DNA from 4 places in the Streptomyces sp. NPDC058812 genome. Region 4 is predicted to be linked to each of the others. Evidence: riboswitches for the same ligand, from Rfam matches in the RefSeq annotation. Region 4 holds a riboswitch; each other region holds the start of a gene.
What was found. A riboswitch is a leader RNA that binds a small molecule or an ion and turns the genes downstream of it on or off. The one in region 4 is predicted to bind cyclic di-AMP.
Positions count from the first base shown of each region.

Region 1: linked by a shared signal. The riboswitch ahead of ACFW48_RS33255 (peptidoglycan DD-metalloendopeptidase family protein) and the one ahead of ACFW48_RS31040 (M23 family metallopeptidase) in region 4 are both predicted to bind cyclic di-AMP.
Region 2: linked by a shared signal. The riboswitch ahead of ACFW48_RS21735 (M23 family metallopeptidase) and the one ahead of ACFW48_RS31040 (M23 family metallopeptidase) in region 4 are both predicted to bind cyclic di-AMP.
Region 3: linked by a shared signal. The riboswitch ahead of ACFW48_RS10815 (transglycosylase SLT domain-containing protein) and the one ahead of ACFW48_RS31040 (M23 family metallopeptidase) in region 4 are both predicted to bind cyclic di-AMP.

Region 1 covers NZ_JBHYOB010000022.1:127,294-130,710, forward strand. The annotation lists gene ACFW48_RS33250 (SGNH/GDSL hydrolase family protein) at 330-1,115, opposite strand; gene ACFW48_RS33255 (peptidoglycan DD-metalloendopeptidase family protein) at 1,320-2,291, opposite strand; cyclic di-AMP (ydaO/yuaA leader) riboswitch at 2,296-2,453, opposite strand; gene ACFW48_RS33260 (tyrosine-protein phosphatase) at 2,876-3,417, shown strand, end outside.
Region 2 covers NZ_JBHYOB010000010.1:53,163-56,579, reverse strand. The annotation lists gene ACFW48_RS21740 (GntR family transcriptional regulator) at 1-567, opposite strand, end outside; gene ACFW48_RS21735 (M23 family metallopeptidase) at 766-1,530, opposite strand; cyclic di-AMP (ydaO/yuaA leader) riboswitch at 1,543-1,707, opposite strand; gene ACFW48_RS21730 (M16 family metallopeptidase) at 1,899-3,287, opposite strand; gene ACFW48_RS21725 (M16 family metallopeptidase) at 3,284-3,417, opposite strand, start outside.
Region 3 covers NZ_JBHYOB010000004.1:271,251-274,667, reverse strand. The annotation lists gene ACFW48_RS10825 (hypothetical protein) at 1-124, opposite strand, end outside; gene ACFW48_RS10820 (HAD family hydrolase) at 123-932, shown strand; gene ACFW48_RS10815 (transglycosylase SLT domain-containing protein) at 991-1,491, opposite strand; cyclic di-AMP (ydaO/yuaA leader) riboswitch at 1,497-1,664, opposite strand; gene ACFW48_RS10810 (polyprenyl synthetase family protein) at 2,355-3,365, shown strand.
Region 4 covers NZ_JBHYOB010000019.1:143,054-146,470, forward strand. The annotation lists tRNA gene ACFW48_RS31030 (tRNA-Met) at 19-92, shown strand; gene ACFW48_RS31035 (PP2C family protein-serine/threonine phosphatase) at 269-1,468, shown strand; cyclic di-AMP (ydaO/yuaA leader) riboswitch at 1,723-1,880, shown strand; gene ACFW48_RS31040 (M23 family metallopeptidase) at 1,892-2,926, shown strand; gene ACFW48_RS31045 (aldo/keto reductase) at 3,083-3,417, shown strand, end outside.

The DNA.
Region 1 (3,417 bases), on a different contig from region 4:
CGGCCTCGCGCGGACCGGCGGCACCTCGCCGCGGACGGACACCCCCGCCCCGGCGTCCACAGCGGGACGGGCCGACCCCTCGGCCACCGTTCCGCCGACGACCGGGCTCGCCCCGCCCCGCGTCCACAGCACGACCGGCCGACCCCTCGAACACCGTTCCACCGACGACCGGGCCCGCCCACCCGGCCCACGTCCGCCCGCGCGAACCGACGAAGCGGCGAAGCGGCGAAGCGGCGAAGCGGCCCCGCGATCGTCCGCCGCAAACCGCACCCCGCACGCCCGCACCCCGCACGCCCGCACCCCGCACGCCCGCACCCCGTACGCCGCCGTCAGGCCACCGCCGCGATCCGCACCTTGATGTCGTCCGGCGACAGCGCCCCCTTGGCGATCACGTGGTCGCCCGACGACTCGCCTCGCAGCCGGCGTCCGATCCACGGCACCAGGTACTCGCGCGCCCACTGCACGTCGTCGCGCCTGACGTGCAGGGTGCCGCGGGGCGGCAGCGGCGGCCAGGGCTGGTCCGGGTCGGCAGGGACACGCAGGCCGAGGGCCTGGCCCGCCCGCAGCGCCACGCGTGTGTGGCCCTCCGGCGACAGGTGCAGCCGGTCGGCGTCCCATGCCCTGCGGTCCTGGACGCTCCGGAGCGACCACAGGTCGAGCACGGGGCAGCCGTAGCGGTCGGCGACGGCACGGACGTGCCCGTTGTAGGTCGCGATCTTGCCGCGCAGATGCTTGAGGACGGGCACCCCACGGGTGTCGAAGCCGGTCGTCACCAGGACGGTGCCGGCCGCCGCGGTCAGCGCGGCCACGGCGCGCTCGAACCGCTCGGCCACCTCGTCCGGGTCGGTGCCGGGGCGGATGATGTCGTTGCCGCCCGCCGCGAACGAGACCAGGTCCGGCGCGAGTTCGACGACCCGCGGGACCTGCTCCGCCACGATCTGGTCGAGCAGCCTGCCGCGCACGGCGAGGTTCGTGTACCTGAAGTCGCCCTCGGGGCGCCGGTCCGCGAGCAGTACGGCCAACCGGTCCGCCCAGCCGACGAACGCCCCGTCGGGGCCTGGGTCACCGACGCCCTCGGTGAAGCTGTCCCCCACCGCCACGTACGACCCGATCACTTCTCTGCTGTCACTCTTCGAATCGTCTGCCACATCGGCCCATGATTCACCTTGGAATGTGACCTACGCGACCGTAGGAAAGGGTTGACGGGCGGTGAGAAAGACCACGCCTAAAGTGTTCGTCAATTCCGGAATACGCCGAAGGCCGGACCCGGGGATCGGGGTCCGGCCTTCGGTGGCGCGGAGGCTGCGCCCAAGCCGTCGTCAGAGAGAGACGCCGTGCGAGCGCAGGTACGCGATCGGGTCCACGTCCGAGCCGTAGTCCGGCGTGGTGCGGATCTCGAAGTGCAGGTGCGGACCGGTCACGTTGCCGGTGGCACCCGAGAGGCCGACCTGCTGACCCGCCGTCACGGACTGCCCGGCGGAGACGGAGAGCGAGGACAGGTGGGCGTACTGGGCGTAGTGGCCGTCGGCGAGCTGGATGACGACCTGGTTGCCGTACGCGCCGCCCCAGCCGGCGGAGACGACGGTGCCCGCGCCGACGGCCTTGAGCGAGGTGCCGGTCGGGACGACGAAGTCCGTGCCGGTGTGGTAGCCGCTGGACCACATGCTGCCGGTCTGGTGGTACGGGGTGCCGACGGCGCCGCCGGGCACGGGCGAGGTGAAGCCGCTGGTGGTGCCGGCGGACTGGGCGCTCGCGTTCGAGGAGTCGGAGGAGTCCGAGGACGAGGTCTTCGCGGCGTCCGACGGCTTCTCGGCCGACTCGGACTTCTCGGAGGACGACTTCTTCGGCGCGGCGGGCTTCTCGGCCGGCTTCTCCGACTCGGCGGAGGAGGAGGGGGCCGACGACTTCGCGGCCTGCTCGCCGACCGAGAGCTTCAGGCCGGGGTGGATCAGCGACGGGTCCGAGCCGACGGCGTCGCGGTTGTCCGAGTACAGCTTCTTCCAGCCGCCGTCGACGTCCTGCTCGTCGGCGATCTTCGAGAGGTAGTCACCGCTCTTGACGGTGTACGTCCGCGAGTCCGCGTTCTTCTCGGTGCCGCTGCCGGCGGCCTTCTTCGCCGTCGTCGGTATGGACTGCACGGCCTGCTCGGAAACGGACTGCGCGGGAGCGGCGTGGGCGCCGGCGGCACCCAGCAGCGGGAGCGCGAGCGCGGCGCCACCGGTTCCGGCGACGGCGATGGTGCGGGTCAGGCGCATGGCCCTGGTACGGCGGTGCTTACCCTTCGCGGGCATGGTGAATTCCTCTCCGGCGCCTACGAGGTGAGCTGTCGGGTGCGAGCTGGAGATGCCCGGCCGCGCCGAGACGCGGCTTTACCCCAAGCCGTTCCGGGAACCGGAACAGGCAGTTGTACCTGTGGGTCCCCCGCTCCTGCCGTGTACGGGTGGTGGATGAGTGCGGGCTCCGGTCGGCGGCAGGATTAGGCGTCCGTCCGGATCGGTGGTGAACGTAAGGGACCAAGACGCGCGGGGACAAGCGAGGGGTTCCATTGACAGGTGTTCCGATTGATCCTTTACGGGAACACCGGTCACCCTCCGTCGATTCGCGCAGTGCCCTTTCGCGTAAACAGCCTTGAAAACCGGCCGAATTACGTGAACATGACGAGCAACGCACGGTCACGGATATGACGCTGCTCACGCGCCGCCTCTCCAGCCCCTTTCATTCCGGCGCTAGTTGGAAGGAAGGCAACAATTCGGACAGACGGTCCAGATGTGGCGCAGTCGGGCGGCTGCGCAGCCGACGCCCCCGGACCGTGCCGTATCTTCGAGTGGTGCCCGTCGGCGAGCAGCGCCGGCGGGGCGGAGTGGGAGGAGTCCCCGTGACGCAGCAGGTCCCGTCGACCGAACCCGAGCTGGCCGGTGTGCGTAACTTCCGTGACGTGGGCGGGCTGCCGACCGTGGACGGGCGGCGGGTGCGACAAGGGGTGCTGTTCCGCAGCGGCCACCTGGCGCACGCCACCGGGGAGGACGCCGCGTTCCTGGCCTCGCTGGGCCTGCACACCATCTTCGACTTCCGCAACGCGGCCGACCAGAAGCTCGAGGGCCCGGACGTCGAGCTGCCCGGCGTGCGCAATGTGAACCTGCCGCTGAGCGATCCGGCCGACGGTGCCGAGTTCTGGAAGATGGTCCGCGACGGCGACCTCGACCAGCTGCGCGAGATCCTGGCGGACGGCAAGGCCGCCAACCGGATGATCGACTCCTACCGCATGATCATCAAGGAGCGCACGGCGGAGCACTCCCGGGTGCTGCACGCGCTCGCCGAGGACAGCGTCCCCGCCCTGATGCACTGCGCGGCCGGCAAGGACCGCGCGGGCCTGTCGATCGCGATCACGCTGCTCGCCCTGGGCGTCGAGCGCGAGGC
Region 2 (3,417 bases), on a different contig from region 4:
CCGCGCGCGCTCGCCGTCGCCCCGGGCCACCGCGTCGACGATCGCGCCGTGCTCCGCCCAGCACTCCACGGGTCCGGCCGGCGCCTCCGCGACGTACATCCAGGCGATCTTGTGGCGCAGCTGGGTCAGCAAGGCCGTCAGCGAAGGGCTGCCGGCGGCCTGGGCGAGGGTCTCGTGGAACCATCCGTCCAGTGAGCGCAGATCCTCGCTGCCGCCCTGCCTGGCGCGTTCCTGCCCCAGCCTGACCAGCCCGCGCAACACCTTGAGGTGGGCCTCGGTGCGGCGCCGGGCGGCCCGGGAGGCGCCGAGGGGTTCGAGGAGCGTGCGCGTCTCCAGCAGGTCGGCGGCCTCCTGCTCGGTGGGTTCCGCGACGCACGCGCCCGCGTGCCGCCGCGTCACCACGAAGCCTTCGGCCTCCAGCGTGCGCAGGGCCTCACGGACGGGGACGCGGGAGACGCCGTAGCGGCGGGCCAGGAGTTCCTCGGTGAGCCGACTGCCGCGTCCGTGGACGCCGGTGACGATGTCGTCCCGGATCGCCGTGCACACCGAGTGCGCCGGAATACGCATGCCCGACCTCCGCCTTAATCCCCGTGAAACGTCGACGATTGACGTGTGCTCAGTGACTCTAGGCCAATCAAGCGCATATTCCGACGGCAGGGCGGATTTCATGGATATTTTTTGGTCAACGACGCTTCCACCGAGGGAAAGAAATCCGAAAGCCCCGGCTCGGAGAGCCGGGGCTTTCGGATGTCGTACCGTCCGTCGTCAGACGTTCACGCCGTGGGAGCGGAGGTAGGCGACGGGATCCATGTCCGAGCCGTACTCGGGGCTGGTACGGGCCTCGAAGTGCAGGTGCGGTCCGGTGACGTTGCCGGTGGCGCCGGACAGGCCGATCTGCTGCCCCGGGACGACCGCCTGGCCGACCGAGACACCGACGGACGACAGGTGGCCGTACTGGGTGTACGTGCCGTCGTGCATCTTGATCACGACCTGGTTGCCGTACGCCCCGCCCCAGCCGGCCTCGACGACGGTGCCGACGCCGACCGCGTGCACGGACGTGCCGCTGGAGGCGTGGAAGTCGATGCCGGTGTGGCTGCCGGAGGACCACAGCGAGCTGCCGGCTTGGTAGGCGGTGGAGACGTAGGAGGCGGTGATCGGCGACACGAAGGTGTTGAGGCGCTCGCGCTCCGCCTCGCGCGCGGCGCGCTCCTTGGCCTCGCGCGCCTCCTTGGCCGCCTCGGCCGCCCGCTCGCGCGCGGCCTCCTGGGCCGCCTCACGGGCGGCGGCGTCCAGGGCCGCCTGCTCCTGCGCGGTGGCCTGGGCGTCGATCTCGTCGGCTATGGAGTCGCCGATGGTGATGACCGGGGTGAGTCCGCTCTGCTCCGCTTGGGGCTCGGCGGCGAGCGCCGGAGCCGCGAGGGTGCCGACGACGCCGGTGGTGGCGAGGGCCGCGACACCCGCCGCGCGGGCGGTGGTGCGGTGCACCCGGCTGGGACGACGGTGCTTCCCGGTGGCGCGCGTGAACGCCATGTAGAGGCTGGTCCTTTCCTTCCCTCTCGCCTACCGGGTTAGCTGACGGGTTCGGAGGTGGAAGGTCTCCTACGGACCCCCTCGCTGCGCGCGCGGGCGTCCGATTCACCCCAGGGACTGCGATGGGTCCCCGGCTCCCCTGGCTCGCGCCGTACGGGGACTCGGCGATGACTGTCCGGTGCCGCGGGTGCGGCGCACTGCCTGACGAACAGCCCGGATGACGCTAAACGCGGCTGTGTTCAATCCTCAAACGCAACAAGCTTTTTGTAGCGCACGCCACAGGGCAGACGGGCAGCCTCTCCCTCAATTCGGACAAATGGCGGCCCTGGTGACACTCCGGTCACCAGGGCCACCGCGCGCGTGTGCCGCTACTCGGCCGCCACCACGGTGACTTCACCGATGCCGAGGGCCTCGACGGGCTCCTTGATCTGCGCCGCGTCGCCGACGAGGACCGTCACCAGACGGTCCACCGGGAAGGCGTTCACGACCGCCGCCGTGGCCTCCACGGTGCCCGTGGCGGCGAGTTGGCGGTAGAGCGTGGCCTGGTAGTCGTCGGGCAGGTGCTGCTCGACCTGGTCGGCCAGCGTGCTCGCGACGGCGGCCGCCGTCTCGTACTTCAGCGGCGCCACGCCCACCAGGTTCTGCACGGCCACGTCACGCTCGGCGTCGGTGAGACCTTCCGCGGCGAGCTTGCGCAGCACCGTCCACAGGTCCTCCAGGGCGGGGCCGGTGTTGGGGGTGTCCACGGAGCCGCTGATGGCGAGCATCGCGGCGCCCGTGCCGTCGGGCGCGGAGCGCATGACCTGCCCGAACGCCCGTACGCCGTAGGTGTAACCCTTCTCCTCGCGCAGGACCCGGTCCAGGCGCGAGGTGAGGGTCCCGCCGAGGCAGTAGGTGCCGAGCACCTGCGCGGGCCACACGCGGTCGTGCCGGTCGGCGCCGGTGCGGCCGATCAGCAGCTGCGTCTGGACGGCACCGGGCCGGTCCACGATGACGACCCGGCCGGTGTCGTCGGCGTTCACCGGGGGTACGGGACGCGCCTCGGCCACGGAGCCGGTCCACGCGCCCAGTGTCTCGCCGAGCAGCGCGTCGAGGTCGACGTCGGTGAGGTCGCCGACGACCACGGCGGTGGCGGTGGCGGGTCGGACGTGCTTCTCGTAGAAGGCGCGTACGGCCGGCGAGTCGATGCTCGCGACCGTCTCCTCGGTGCCCTGGCGCGGGCGCGACATACGCGTCCCGGCCGGGAACAGCTCCTTGGAGAGTTCCTTGGCCGCGCGACGCGACGGGTTGGCCAGCTCGTGCGGGATCTCGTCGAGCCGGTTGCGGACCAGCCGTTCGACCTCGCTGTCCGCGAACGCGGGTGCCCTGAGCGCGTCGGCGACCAGACCCAGGGCCTTGGCGAGGCGTGAGGCCGGCACCTCCAGGCTCAGCCGGACGCCGGGGTGGTCGGCGTGTGCGTCGAGGGTGGCACCGCAGCGCTCGAGCTCGGCGGCGAAATCCTCGGCGGAGTGCTTGTCGGTGCCCTCGGAGAAGGCGCGCGCCATGATCGTGGCGACACCGTCGAGGCCGGCCGGCTCGGCGTCCAGGGGCGCGTCGAGGAGCACCTCCACGGCGACGACCTGCTGGCCGGGGCGATGGCAGCGCAGCACGGTGAGGCCGTTGTCGAGGCTGCCGCGCTCGGGGGCCGGGAACGCCCACGGCTTGGGCTCGCCGGCCTGCGGCTGGGCGTGGAATTCCATGGTGGCGAGCTCGGTCACTTGGCCGCCTCCTCGTTCTCGTCGGTGGCGTTCACGTCGGCGGCGGTCTCGTCTGCGGGGGCGGTCGGCTCGTAGACGAGCACCGCGCGGTTGTCGGGGCGCAGGCGGGCCTTGGCGACCGCCTGGACCT
Region 3 (3,417 bases), on a different contig from region 4:
CGAACGTGCGTCCTCGTGCGCACTCGTGCCGTACTCGTGCGGACTCGTGCCGACCTCGCGCCTCCTCGTTCGGAAGCGATCGCGGGTGAGGCGGACAGGTGCGGTGTCCGTATTCTCTGATCATGGACCGCACCGCGTATTCACTCGTCGCCACCGACCTCGACGGCACGCTGCTCCGCGGCGACGACACCGTGTCCGACCGGTCACTGGCCGCGCTGGCGCGGGTGGCCCGGGCCGGTGCGCGGCATCTGGTGGTGACGGGGCGGCCGGCGCCCCGGGTGCGGCCCCTGCTCGACCGCCTCGGCTGCACGGGGCTCGCGGTGTGCGGTCAGGGCGCCCAGGTGTACGACGCGGGCGCGCACCGGATGCTGTGGTCGGTCACCCTGGACCGGGAGCTGGCCGAGACCGCGCTCGGCAAGATCGAGGCCGAGGTGGGGCAGGTGCACGCAGCGGTCGACCAGGACGGTGTCGACGGCCTGACGCTCATCGAGCCGGGATACCTGATGCCTCACCCGACGCTGCCCGCGGTGCGGGTCGAGCGGCGCGACGAGCTGTGGAGCGCGCCGATCAGCAAGGTGCTGCTGCGCCATCCCGAGCTGTCCGACGACGAGTTGGCGGCGACGGCGCGCGCGGTGGTCGGTTCCCTCGCCACGGTCACGATGTCGGGGCCGGGGACGGTGGAGCTCCAGCCGTGCGGCATCACCAAGGCCACCGGCCTGGCGCTGGCCGCCGAGCGCCTGGGCCTGAGCCGGCGGCGGACGATCGCCTTCGGGGACATGCCCAACGACATCCCCATGTTCGACTGGGCGGCCCACGGTGTCGCCATGGCGGGCGCCCACCCCGAACTCAAGGCGGTGGCCGACGAGGTCACCCTGACGAACGAGGACGACGGCGTGGCCGTCGTCCTCGAACGGATCTTCAGAGCCTCGTAGTACGGCGCAGAGCCCCGTGCTACGGCGCAGAGCCCCGTGCTACGGCTCAGAGTGCGACTCAGTACGCGCCGAAGACGTTGTCCATCGAGCCGTACCGGTCGGCCGCGTAGTTGCAGGCGGCGGTGATGTTGGCGACCGGGTCGTACGGGTCCCAGGAGGTGCCGGGCACGTGGTACGCCTGGAAGGTCGGGTCGATCACCTGGAGCAGGCCCTTGGACGGGGTGCCGTTGATGGCGTTGATGTCCCAGTTGTTGATGGCGAGCGGGTTGCCGGACGACTCCCGCATGATGTTGCGGTGGATGCCCTCGTACGACCCGGGGATGCCGTGCTGGGCCATGACGTCGAGCGACTCCCGGATCCAGCCGTCGAGGTTGTCCGGGTACGTCGTCGCCGCGGTGGAGGCGGTCGCGGCGGCCGTGGTGGCGGCCGGGGTGGCCGCGGAGGCGCTGGTGGCCCCGATGAGCGGCAGGGCGAGCACGGCGGCGCCGGTGCCGGCCACGGCGAGCTTCCGGGCGAGGCGGGCGGTGCGGGCGTGACGGTTCTGACCGTTGGCAGACATGCTTGAGTCCCTCTCCTTACGCCTGCGAGGTGAGCTGTCGGGTTCGGGCGGGGAGGTGCCCGGCCGGGCCCTGACGGGCACGGCTTCACCCCGAGCCGCTCCGGTGGTGACCGGTGCGGCGACTTACCTGGGTCCCCCGCTCCTGCCTGCGAGTTTGTTGGCGGATGACTGTGCGTCCGGGCGGTGGCAGGATTCGGCGTCCGCCCGACAGGCCGGGAACGTATGCGAGAGCACATGTCCGAAACAAGTGCAGGAATCACCCAACGCGCCTGTTGACCTTGGTCTGAGGTGTTTGAGGCGCTTGATCCTTTGCGGCTGCCAAGGCTCAACTGGCTTGCGGGGCAAAGGGAGGGCACAGTCGGCGGCAGGGTTGCCTACAGGTGGGGTGAAGTGAGCCAACTCACTGGCCTCAACAAGGATGGCAAATCGGGCATTAGGGCCAACTTGGAGTCAATCGGCCGCAGGTGTGGAGGGCTTCGGGTCTCGACCGGTGGCCGGGTGGGCCCGCCGCCGCGCGTGTGCTCGTCTCCGGCCCCGTCCTGGCCGGTGTTTCCGCGCGTCGTGCGGGCATCCGTTCGGGACGGGATCGGGTGACCCGAGCGGGTGACGTATTCGGAGTGCGGGCCGTTGGGAGGGGTGATGTGATCTTCGGTGGCGGGATCCGGCCCCTGGTGATGGCGATCAATATCTGCTCATATCACCTGATCAAAAACATACCGTGCATGATCCGATACCGACCGGCCTGTAACGGTGGGCGCTAGCGGTGATCGAAAGGTGACCGGATACGCTGACTTGAGTGGTGGCAGCGACCTATCGACAAACCAGGTAATCGCCAGTAGACACCAGCAGACAGGAGACCCCTCGTGACCGTCGTCGGGCCGTTCGGGCTGAGCGTGCGGGACCAGGCTCTGGAAGCCGATGTCCAGGCCGGATTGGTCGCGGTCGAGGAAGGGTTGCTTGAGGCAACCAAAAGCGAGGTTCCGTTCATCACGGAGGCCGCCCAGCATCTGGTGCGGGCCGGCGGTAAGCGTTTCCGGCCACTGCTGGTGATGCTCTCCGCTCAGTTCGGCGACCGCTACGCCCCCGGGATCGTGCCCTCGGCCGTCGTCGTGGAGCTGACCCACCTCGCCACCCTGTACCACGACGACGTGATGGACGAGGCCGCCGTACGGCGCGGCGTGCCCAGCGCCAACACCCGCTGGGACAACTCGGTCGCGGTCCTCACCGGCGACTTCCTGTTCGCCCGCGCCTCGCAGATCCTCGCCGACCTCGGTCCCGAGGCGGTCCGCGTGCAGGCCCTGGCGTTCGAGCGGCTCGTCACCGGCCAGATCCTGGAGACGGCGGGCCCGCAGGACGGCCGGGACCCGGTCGACCACTACCTGGACGTGCTGGGCGGCAAGACGGGCTCGCTGGTGGCGGTCTCCTGTCGGTTCGGCGCGATGATGTCCGGCGCCGACGAGACGGTCGTGGACGTGCTCACCCAGTACGGCGAGCGACTCGGCGTCGCCTTCCAGCTCGCGGACGACGTCCTGGACATCGCCTCCGACTCCCACGAGTCGGGGAAGACGCCCGGGACCGACCTGCGTGAGGGCATCCCCACCCTCCCGGTGCTGCGGCTGCGCGAGCGGGCGGCCCGGCTGGGGCTCGCCGAGGACATCGCCCTGTGCGAGCTGCTGGACTCCGACCTGAGCGACGACGCGCGGCACGCGGAGGCGCTGCGGCTGCTGCGCGCCCACCCCGCGCTGGAGCAGGCGCGGCGGGACACCGTGCGGTACGCCAAGGACGCCCGGGCGGCGCTGGCCCCGCTCAAGGAGTGCGAGGCGAAGTCCGCGCTGGTGGAACTGTGCGACGCCGTGGTGCACCGGGCCGGCTGAGCGCCCGGCCGCGTACCCGCCCCCTACGGGCCGGGGGAGTCGCGACCCCTCC
Region 4 (3,417 bases):
ACAGTAGAGACACAACGGCGCGGGGTGGAGCAGCTCGGTAGCTCGCTGGGCTCATAACCCAGAGGTCGCAGGTTCAAATCCTGTCCCCGCTACTCAAGGCCGAAGGCCGGAATCCATGAGGATTCCGGCCTTCGGTGTGTTTGCGACGAATGCGCGAAACCCGGTCACCCGATCGGCCCTCACGGACTCGCCCACCGCCCCCGCTCCGGGAAACCTGGAGGACGGGACGGCAAGCGGCGCGGACGTGCGGGGTGGCGGGAGACGAGTGGTGCGGCCAGGTGACCTGGAGGACGAGGGAGCGTACGCCCGGGCCGGCGGTCGGCTCCCCGGCGATCCCGTGCCCGACCCCGGCCTCGGCGACGGACCGGAACGCGTGCCGCCGGCCGCAGGGCCGCCGCGGCGGACCTCGTACGGGCGGGCCTTCGTGCGCCTGCTCCCCGTGCTGCTGATCGTCGCCGCCGTCCTGTACGACATCTTCACCCCGAGATACTTCACCGCAGGCCCCCTCTACACGGCCGCGCCCCTGGTCGCCGCCCCGATCTACTCACGGCGCGGCACGGTGCTCACCGGTCTCGCCGTGGTCGCCGCCGTCATCGGGCTGCAGCTGAGCAAGGACGTCATCCACTACGTCGACTCCCTCACCGAGCTGATCACCATCGCGACGGTCGCCGTGCTCGCCGTCCTCGTGAACGGCTTCGTCCGCCGCACGGGCGAGCGCCTCGTCTCCGTCCGCGAGATCGCCGAGGCCGCCCAGCGCGCCGTGCTGCCCGAGCCCGCCGAGCGGATCGGCGGTTTCGAGATCGCCGCCTGCTACGAGGCCGCGCAGGCCGACGCCTTCATCGGCGGCGATCTGTACGCGGTGCAGGACAGTGCGCGCGGCATCCGGCTCATCGTCGGGGACGTGCGCGGCAAGGGCATGGGCGCGGTGGCCGCCGTCGCCGTCGTGATCGGCGCCTTCCGGGAGGCCGCCGAGCAGGAGGCGACGCTGGAGGCGGTGGCGCAGCGGCTGGAGCGGGCGCTGGCGCGCGAGGGCACCCGGCGCGACGGACTGGACGCCTTCGAAGGGTTCACCACCGCCGTACTCGCCGAACTCCCGCACGGCGACGGGATCGTCCGCATCGTCAACCGCGGCCATCCGCCGCCCCTGCTGCTGTACGCCGACGGCACCCTGCGCCCGCTGCCCGCCCGGGAGTCGGCGCTGCCGCTCGGCATGGGCGAGCTGGGTGTGTGGCCCGACCGCGCGGAGGAGGCCGACTTCCCCGGTGGGGCCACGCTGCTGCTGTACACCGACGGACTGTCGGAAGCGCGGGACGGGCGGGGCGAGTTCTACGAACCGCACGTGCGGCTGGCCGGCCGCGTGTTCCGGCATCCGACGGAGCTGCTCGACACCCTCGCCGAGGACGTACGCCGGCACTCCGGGGGCGGCATGGCCGACGACATGGCGCTGCTCGCCGTACGACGACCCTGATCGACCCTTGATCAACATCACCGGACGTGACGGACCGACCGCCCTGCGCATAACAACTGATACACCATCAGAAATTCGTGGTGGAGCAGGGAATACTGAAGGGCGGTCAACTCGCCCGGTTTTTGCCGTTCGTGAGGCGTACGTCCGGGCCGGATCCGTTAATGATCAAGAGGAACGGCTTGGAATCCGAGCCCCGCGTCTATTAACGTTCGATAACGCAGCGCGGTCGTCCCAGCCGTCACAGAAGGCGGCTCCGTGCGCACGCGCCGAATCCCGCAAGGGAACCGGGGAACCACCACATTGGGGTGAATCGGGCGTATGACGCCGTGCCAGACACGGCGGGTATACGCGCGTAGGAGACCTTCCTGCTCCGAACCCGTCAGCTAACCCGGTAGGCGAAAGGAAGGAAAGGAGTACGCCCACGTGGCGTCCAACCGGCCTGCCCCCGAGGCCCCGTTCGTGCCCAGCGGGCACGACACCGACACCTTCGGATACGACGGCTACCGCACCGAAGAGGGCCCCTGGGAGGAGTGGAATCCCACCGCGGACTCCATCCGCCCCGTACGCGGCCGGCACCGCGTCGCCAAGCAGCGCGGCGGACTCGCCCGCAGCTCCACCGTCCTCGGCGTCGGTGTCATAGCCGCGGTCGGCGCGGGCGGCATGGCCAGCGCGCAGACCGGCAAGCCGCCGGTGTCGATCTCCATGCCGGACCTGCCGAACGTCGGCTCGCTGATCTCCGACGAGGAGAAGCCGCAGCCGGAGGGTTCCGCCACCCCGCTCAGCGGCATCGGCACGGTCGCCGCCGAGACCTCTTCGGAGAGCGACCCCGACGCCGGTGAGACGCTGCGGGCCCGGATCATGGCGCAGGCCGAGCAGCAGCAGGCCCAGGTCGAGACCAAGGCCGCCGCCGAAGCCGCGGCCGCCGCCGAGAAGAAGGCCGCGGAAGCTGCCGCCAAGGCGGAGAAGGAGGCCGAGGCCAAGGCCGCCGCCGCCAAGAAGAAGGCGGAGGAGGAGGCCGCGAAGAAGGCCGAGGCCGAGCGGCTCGCGAAGCTGGCCAAGCAGTACACGCTGCCGACCTCCTCGTACACCATCTCCTCCAGCTTCGGCCAGGCCGGCGCCTACTGGTCCTCCGGCTACCACACCGGCCTCGACTTCGCCGCCCCCACGGGCACGCTGCTCAAGGCGGTGCACAGCGGCACGATCACGTCGGCCGGCTGGGACGGGTCGTACGGCTACAAGACCGTGCTCACCCTCGATGACGGCACCGAGATCTGGTACGCCCACCAGTCCTCCATCAGCGTCAGCGTCGGCCAGGAGGTCACCACCGGTGACGTCATCGGCCGCGTCGGCGCCACCGGCAACGTCACCGGCGCCCACCTCCACATGGAGGTCCACACCAGCGGAGGCGGCGGTATCGACCCGATGGCGTGGCTGCAGAGCAAGGGTCTGACTCCCTGAGCGGTCTGACCCCCTGAGCCATGCCGTTCCCGGCCCTCACCGCCTCTGGTCCCCGGCGGTCCTGATGGCGACCCCCCGACGTCAGGGCTGCCGGTTTGCGGGATTTTTGCCCCGCTTCCGGAATCGCCGGGTCCTGTGCGTTCGTTGACGCAGGACATGACTTCTCTGCGCAAGCTCGGCTCCTCCGACCTGGAGGTCTTCCCCCTCGCCCTCGGCGGCAACGTCTTCGGCTGGACCGCCGACCAGGACACCTCCTTCGCCGTCCTCGACGCCTACACGGCGGCCGGCGGCAACTTCCTCGACACCGCCGACTCCTACTCCGCCTGGGTCGACGGCAACAGCGGCGGCGAGTCCGAGACCGTCATCGGCAAGTGGCTCGCCTCCCGCGGCAACCGCGGTGACGTCGTCCTCGCCACCAAGGTCAGCCAGCACCCCGAGTACCCGGGACTGTCCGCCGCGAACATCAAGTCGGCGGCCGACGCCTCGCTGCG